DNA from 2 places in the Amycolatopsis jiangsuensis genome. Region 1 is predicted to be linked to the other one. Evidence: riboswitches for the same ligand, from Rfam matches in the RefSeq annotation. Region 1 holds a riboswitch; the other holds the start of a gene.
The links. A riboswitch is a leader RNA that binds a small molecule or an ion and turns the genes downstream of it on or off. The one in region 1 is predicted to bind cobalamin.
Positions count from the first base shown of each region.

Region 1 (3,201 bases):
GCGCCGCGTACGGCAGCGCGATCGCTGTGGCCGGAATGATCCCCCAGAAAGCGCGCAGCAGGGCTCCCATGCGCTTCCCTTCTCGAACCCCTCACCGAACCGCTCTTCTCCCCATCCCCAAGATCACCATCGCATCAAGGGATCCGCGCGGCACTTCCAGTCACGCGCACTATGAGGTGAACTTTTCCGGTGGCGGGAAACGGAGTTACGTGCTGGGGCAGTCCATAGTGGAGTGGGAAATCCTTGTTTCACAAGGGAAAACGCGAGGTTTTCAGCCGGCCAGCGCACGAGCTTGATCGATGATGCGCGCCAGGTGCACCCCGCGGTGCACGTCACACGGGTGCGTGGTGGTCCCGCTCGCGACCATCGCGGCGAAGTCATCCAGCAGTGCGGTGTACGCCTCGGCAGCGGTACCCGATCGGCTCAATGTCCGGTAGCCCTGCTCGCCGTACACCGCGACCTCGGCGACGGTGGGCTGCACCGGCAGTCGCAGGGTGAGCGTCGCGGTGCTCGTCGCGCCCCCTTCGTGGGCGAGCAGCACCTGCCACAGGTCGTTCTCGCCGCGGTGGGCCGCGAGGACGCCGGTGATCGGCCCGAGCGCGGCGTCGAGCAGGTCGAAGGCGTGAGGTCCGATGTCCGCGAGCGCGCCGCCTGCCGGGTCCTGCCGCCACGCCGACGTCGCGTACCGGCCGCCGAGCAGCGCGCCGGACAGCCACCGCGCGCCACCGCCGCGCCAGCCACCCGCCTGAGTGACGCCGTCGAGCCACTCGCGGGTCTGCTGGGAGAAACGCAGCGTGAGCATCACGAGCGAGGCGACGCCGGCCTCGGTCACCGCGGCCGCCAGCCGCTGCGCACCGGCCAGGTCGGCGGCGATCGGCTTCTCGAGGATCAGGTGCTTGCCCGCCGCCGCGGCGCGCGGCGCGATCTCCGCCTGCACCGCGGGCGGCACCGCGAACGCGAGTGCGTCGACCTGCTCGAACAGCTCGTCGAGATCGGTGGTGGGCACGGCGTCGTGGACCTGCGCGAGCGACTGTGCCGCCTCCGGTCGCCGGCTCCACACCGCGCTGAGCACGGTGCCCGGATGCTCGGCCAGCCCGGGAGCGTGCACCGTGCTCGCCCACGGTCCGGTGCCGACGAGGCCCACGCGCAGCTGTCCGAATCCCACGTCCGGAAGTGTAGGTGTGGCCGTCGTCGCTTCCGGCGGGTGCCTGCGGTGGGTTAACGTCAACGGGTTCTACGCCACGAACGGGGGAAGCCGGTGGAAATCCGGCGCTGACCCGCAACCGTGAGCGGCCCGCCGTGGGCCGTGAGCCGGATCGCCCGTCGTGGTCCGATCGATGCGAGGTTCATCAGCCATGGGGTTCACACACGCGCGCCACTGGGGGCGATTCCTCGCCGGGTGCGCACTCCTCGTCACCACCGGCTTTGGCGGGGCCAGTCCCGCCGCCGCCACCGTGCCCGGCAAGGGCACCCCGGGATACTGCCCGGACGGCAACGGGGTCACCGTCGTCGTCGACTTCCAGGGCCTGGGCGGTGACCCGCTCATCCGCTGTGCGCCCGGACCGCAGGAGAACGGGGTCACCGCACTGCAGAACGCCGGGCTTGAGCTGGCCGGTGCGGGTAAGTACGGCCTGGCGCTGATCTGCCGGATCGAGGGCAAGCCCGCCGACCAGGCGTGCACCGACCTGCCGCCGGAGAGTGCCAGCTGGAGCTTCTGGACCGCCACGAACGGTGGTAAATGGGCGTCGAGCCAGGTCGGCGTCCAGAGCTGGAAGCCGCCCGCCGGGAGCTTCGAGGGCTGGTCTTTCGCGATCGGCAAGTCCTACACCGACTACCCGCCGCCGCGGACCGCGCCGGTGCGCAAGGCGAACGCCCCCGCGCCGGCCGCGGAGCAGTCGTCCACTTCGGACAGCGGTTTCCCGTGGGGGCTGGTCGTGGGCATCGTGGTGGTCGTGCTGATCGTCGCGGCCGGGGTGGGCACCGCGATCCGGCGCCGGCGTGGTGCGGGCTGAGGCGCGAGCGCTGCATCCCGGCGCGTGGTGGGTGTGGGCGCTCGCGCTCGCGGTCGTCGCGAGCCGGACCACGAACCCGCTCCTGCTCGCTCTGGTGATCGCGGTGGCCGGGTTCGTGGTGGTGGCCCGGCGCGGTGATGCGCCCTGGGCGCTGGCGTTCCGGATGTACGCGATCGTCGCCGGGGTCATCCTCGTGTCCCGGATCCTGTTCCGGATCCTGATCGGCGGCGAGGACGGCGGGCACGTGCTGTTCACGCTGCCCTCGATCCCGCTGCCCGCAGCGGCTGCCGGGATCGAACTGCTCGGTCCCACCTCCGCCGAGGAACTTCTCGGTGGCTTCTACGACGGTCTCCGGCTGGCCACGATCGTGCTCTGCGTCGGTGCCGCGAACGCGCTGGCGAACCCGAAGCGCCTGCTGAAGGCCGTGCCGGGCGCGCTGTACGAGGTGGGCACGGCGGTCACGGTCGCGCTGTCGGTGGCACCGCAGCTGGTGGAGAGCGTCCATCGGGTACGGCGAGCGCGCCGGCTTCGAGCCGGCCGGACCCGCGGCCTGCGTTTCGTGAAGGGGATCTTCGTGCCGGTACTCGCCGACGCCATGGACCGGTCGCTGCAGCTGGCGGCGGCCATGGACTCGCGCGGTTACGGCCGCCGCGGCTACCTCGGCCGGCGGGTTCGCGTGGTGATCGCGGTCTGCGTGCTCGCCGGGCTCGTCGGGGTCGCGGTGGGCGTGTACGGCGTGCTGGACGGCTCGGCGTCGTGGCTCGGAGTGCCGATGCTGGTGGGGGGCCTGGTCGTGGCCGGCGCCGGGTTCGTGCTCGGCGGCCGGCGGGTGCGCCGCACGACGTATCGGCCCGACCCGTGGCGACTGCCGGAGACGCTGGTCGCGCTGTGCGGGGTGGCGGGCTGCGTGCTCGTGCTGGTGGCCGATCCCGCCACGCTGGCCACTTCGGCGTCCCCGCCGGCCTGGCCCGAGCTGCCGCTGCTGCCTGCGCTGGCGATCCTGGTCTGCGTGCTGCCCGCCTGGCTGGCCCCGCGCCCGGCGCTCGTCGCGGAGGTGGTCCGGTGATCGAGTTCTCGCATGTCGGCGTCCGGTACGAGGGCGCCGCCCGCCCGGTGCTCACCGACGTGAACCTGGACATCGAAGAGGGCGAACTGTGCCTGGTCGCCGGGCGCACCGGGGTCGGCAAGT
Region 1 covers NZ_JACHMG010000001.1:5,500,756-5,503,956, forward strand. The annotation lists gene BJY18_RS24905 (VanZ family protein) at 1-70, opposite strand, end outside; gene BJY18_RS24910 (Gfo/Idh/MocA family protein) at 272-1,165, opposite strand; cobalamin riboswitch at 1,199-1,338, shown strand; gene BJY18_RS24915 (hypothetical protein) at 1,356-2,012, shown strand; gene BJY18_RS24920 (CbiQ family ECF transporter T component) at 1,999-3,078, shown strand; gene BJY18_RS24925 (ABC transporter ATP-binding protein) at 3,075-3,201, shown strand, end outside.

Region 2 (3,201 bases), 3.2 Mb from region 1:
GTATTCGCCGTCGCCGAGTCGGCCCGCCCGGTGCGCGGCCCGGGCCCGGCGGACGTCACCGGTCTGCGGGAACGAGCCGATGGTGGTCGTCGGCAGGTCCGGCAGATCCAGCGCGGCCGCCTGCGCGACGGCACGGTCGGCGTACGGCGGCCGGACGGCGTCGGCTTCGGTCAGCCCGGCGAGACGGGCGCGTACGGCCGGATCGGTCAGCTCCGTGGCGCCCGCGCGGTCGGCCACCGCGTCGCGGGCCGGGGTGAGGTCCACGTCCTCGCCGGCGAGCGCCTGTCCGAGCAGCACCACCTCGTCGACCTTCTGGCGGGCGAACGCGAGCCAGCTCCGCAGCCGCGGATCGAGCCGGGTTTCCGCGGTCACGTCGTAGGGCAGGTGCAGCAGCGAGCACGACGTGCTCACGCTGACCCGGGCCGCGGTGCCCACCAGCCGCCGTGCCCGCGCGAGCGCGCGGTCCGGATCGGTACGCCACACGTTGCGCCCGTCGACCACCCCGGCGAGAACTTCCTTGTCCCGCAGGGCACCTTCCACGACGACTTCGTCCACAAAGGACTCATCGGTGACGAGGTCCACCGCCAGCGCCTCGATCGGGGAGCGGGCCAGTACACCCAGCGCCCGGCCCAGCCTGCCGAAGTACCCGGCCACCAGCAGTTTCGGCCGGTCCGTCTCCTTCGCCAGCACGTGGTAGGCGCGGGTCAGCGCGTTCAGCTCGGCGGTGCTCCGGTCGGCCGCGAACGCCGGCTCGTCCAGCTGGACCCACTCCACGCCCTCGGCCCGCAACCGGCGCAGCAGCTCGGCGTAGGCGGGCAGCAGCTCGTCGAGCAGGTCGAGCGGCCGGAAACCGGGGGTGTCCGGCTTCGCGAGCAACAGGAAGGTGACCGGCCCGACCAGCACCGGGCGCGGCGTGACGCCGAGTGCGCGAGCCTCGCGGACCTCGTCGACCGGTGCGGTGCCGGTCAGCGTGAACCGGCTGTCCGGACCCAGTTCCGGGACGAGGTAGTGGTAGTTGGTGTCGAACCACTTCGTCATCTCCAGCGCGGGCGCGTCCGGCACCCCGCGCGCGGCGGCGAAGTAGGTGTCCAGCGGCGAAAGGCCCAGCCTGGTGAACCGCGCGGGCAGCGCGCCGAACAGTGTCGCGGTGTCCAGCATCTGGTCGTAGTGCGAAAAGGTACTCGACGGGACCGAGCCGAGACCCGCGTCGCGCAGGGCGGTCCAGGTCCGCTCGCGCAGCACCCGCCCGGTCTCCAGCAGATCGGCTTCGGTGCCGGCGCCCGCCCAGTAGGCCTCAAGGGCCCGCTTCAGCTCGCGCTCCGGCCCGATCCTCGGGTAGCCCAGGACAGTGGTGCCGATGGTGTCCACAGCATGCATCCTCACGTGCTCGCCGGAAGAGCCCGGGCACGCGGAAACCGTGCTTCGGTCGCGCCTTGTCCCACGAGGCCCGGACTCACGCACGCCGTCGGCGCGCGTACCACGGGCAGGTCTTCGGACTCGTGGGCGTAGCGCTCATGCCTACCGGCCGTCGCTTCCCGGGCTCGCGCCCAGTGCTGTACCGCTTGCGCGGTGACGGCTTCCGTTCCCACATACCGCTGCGGGGCAGTCCCGGATTCACACCGGGTTCCCTGTTGCCTCACCGGAACGCGGCTGTGCTCACAGGCGAACTCGGCCACGCCCCGGCGAACCAGTGGCGTGGCCGAGCCTAGCGGGCGGGCTCAGTCCCAGTCGAGGGCGCCGCCCGACTGGTACTCGATGACCCGGGTCTCGAAGAAGTTCTTCTCCTTCTTCAGATCCATCGCCTCCGACATCCACGGGAACGGGTTCTCCGTCTCCCCGAAAATCGGCGCGAGGCCGATCTGCTGGGCACGCCGGTCGGTGATGAAGTGCATGTACTGCTCGCACAGCTGCGCGGACAGCCCGAGCATGCCCCGCGGCATGGTGTCGCGCGCGTACGCGACCTCCAGCTCACAGGCGTCCTCGAGCATCCCGCGCACCTCCGCCTGGAACTGTTCGCTCCACAGGTGCGGGTTCTCGATCTTGATCTGGTTGATGCAGTCGATGCCGAAGTTCAGGTGGATCGACTCGTCGCGCAGGATGTACTGGTACTGCTCGGCGATGCCGACCATCTTGTTGCGCCTGCCCAGCGACAGGATCTGCGCGAACCCGGTGTAGAACCACATGCCCTCGAAGATCACGTAGAACGCGACCAGGTCCCGCAGGAAGGCCTGGTCGGCCTCCGGCGTGCCGGTCTCGAAGTCCGGGTTCTCCAGGTTCTGCGTGTACTTCAGCGCCCACGCGTCCTTCTCCGAGATGGAGGGAACCTCGCGGTACATGTTGAACAGCTCGCCCTCGACCAGGCCGAGGCTTTCGCAGATGTACTGGAAGGTGTGCGTGTGCACGGCCTCCTCGAAGGCCTGGCGCAGCAGGTACTGGCGGCATTCGGGGTTGGTGATCTGCCGGTAGACCGCGAGCACGATGTTGTTGGCCACCAGTGATTCCGCGGTCGCGAAGAAGCCGAGGTTGCGCTTGAGCATCTGCCGCTCGTCCTCGGTGAGGCCGTCGGTCGACTTCCACAGCGCGATGTCGGCCTGCATCGCCACCTCGGTCGGCATCCAGTGGTTGTTGCAGCCGGCCAGGTACTTGTCCCACGCCCACCGGTACTTCATCGGCAGCAGCTGGTTGACGTCGGCGCGCGCGTTGATCATCCGCTTGTCGTCGACGTCGATCCGGGCCGCGCCGACCTCGATCTCACCGAGACCGGTCGCGTCCGTGGTCTCCACGTTGGTCATCGTCTCCGGGTTTCCTTTACTGGCAGGCTTCGCAGTCGGGGTCGTCGATCCGGCAGGCGGCGCCCTCGGTGGCGACGAAGTCGACGTCCTCCACCTTCGGCATCTCCTTCGGCTCCGGGGTCGCGGCGGGTGGGGTGGCCGGGACCGCGGCCGCGGGCGAGGGGGACGGGCTGGGCGAGGGGGCCGGGGCCGGGGAAGCGCTCGCCGCGGGGGCGGCGGCCGGCGTGGCCGAGACGGCGTTGAGCTTGCCGTCGGTGCCGCGCAGGGTGCTCTTCTCCACGTGCGTGGCCGACCGCGCGCGCAGGTAGTAGGTGGTCTTGAGGCCCTTGTGCCAGGCGTAGCGGTACAGCTCGTCGAGCTTGCGCCCGCTCGGCGCGGCGATGTACAGGTTCAGCGACTGCGCCTGGTC
Region 2 covers NZ_JACHMG010000001.1:2,294,652-2,297,852, reverse strand. The annotation lists gene metE (5-methyltetrahydropteroyltriglutamate--homocysteine S-methyltransferase) at 1-1,377, opposite strand, end outside; cobalamin riboswitch at 1,466-1,659, opposite strand; gene BJY18_RS09980 (ribonucleotide-diphosphate reductase subunit beta) at 1,719-2,792, opposite strand; gene BJY18_RS09975 (ribonucleoside-diphosphate reductase subunit alpha) at 2,809-3,201, opposite strand, start outside.
Region 2: linked by a shared signal. The riboswitch ahead of metE (5-methyltetrahydropteroyltriglutamate--homocysteine S-methyltransferase) and the one ahead of BJY18_RS24915 (hypothetical protein) in region 1 are both predicted to bind cobalamin.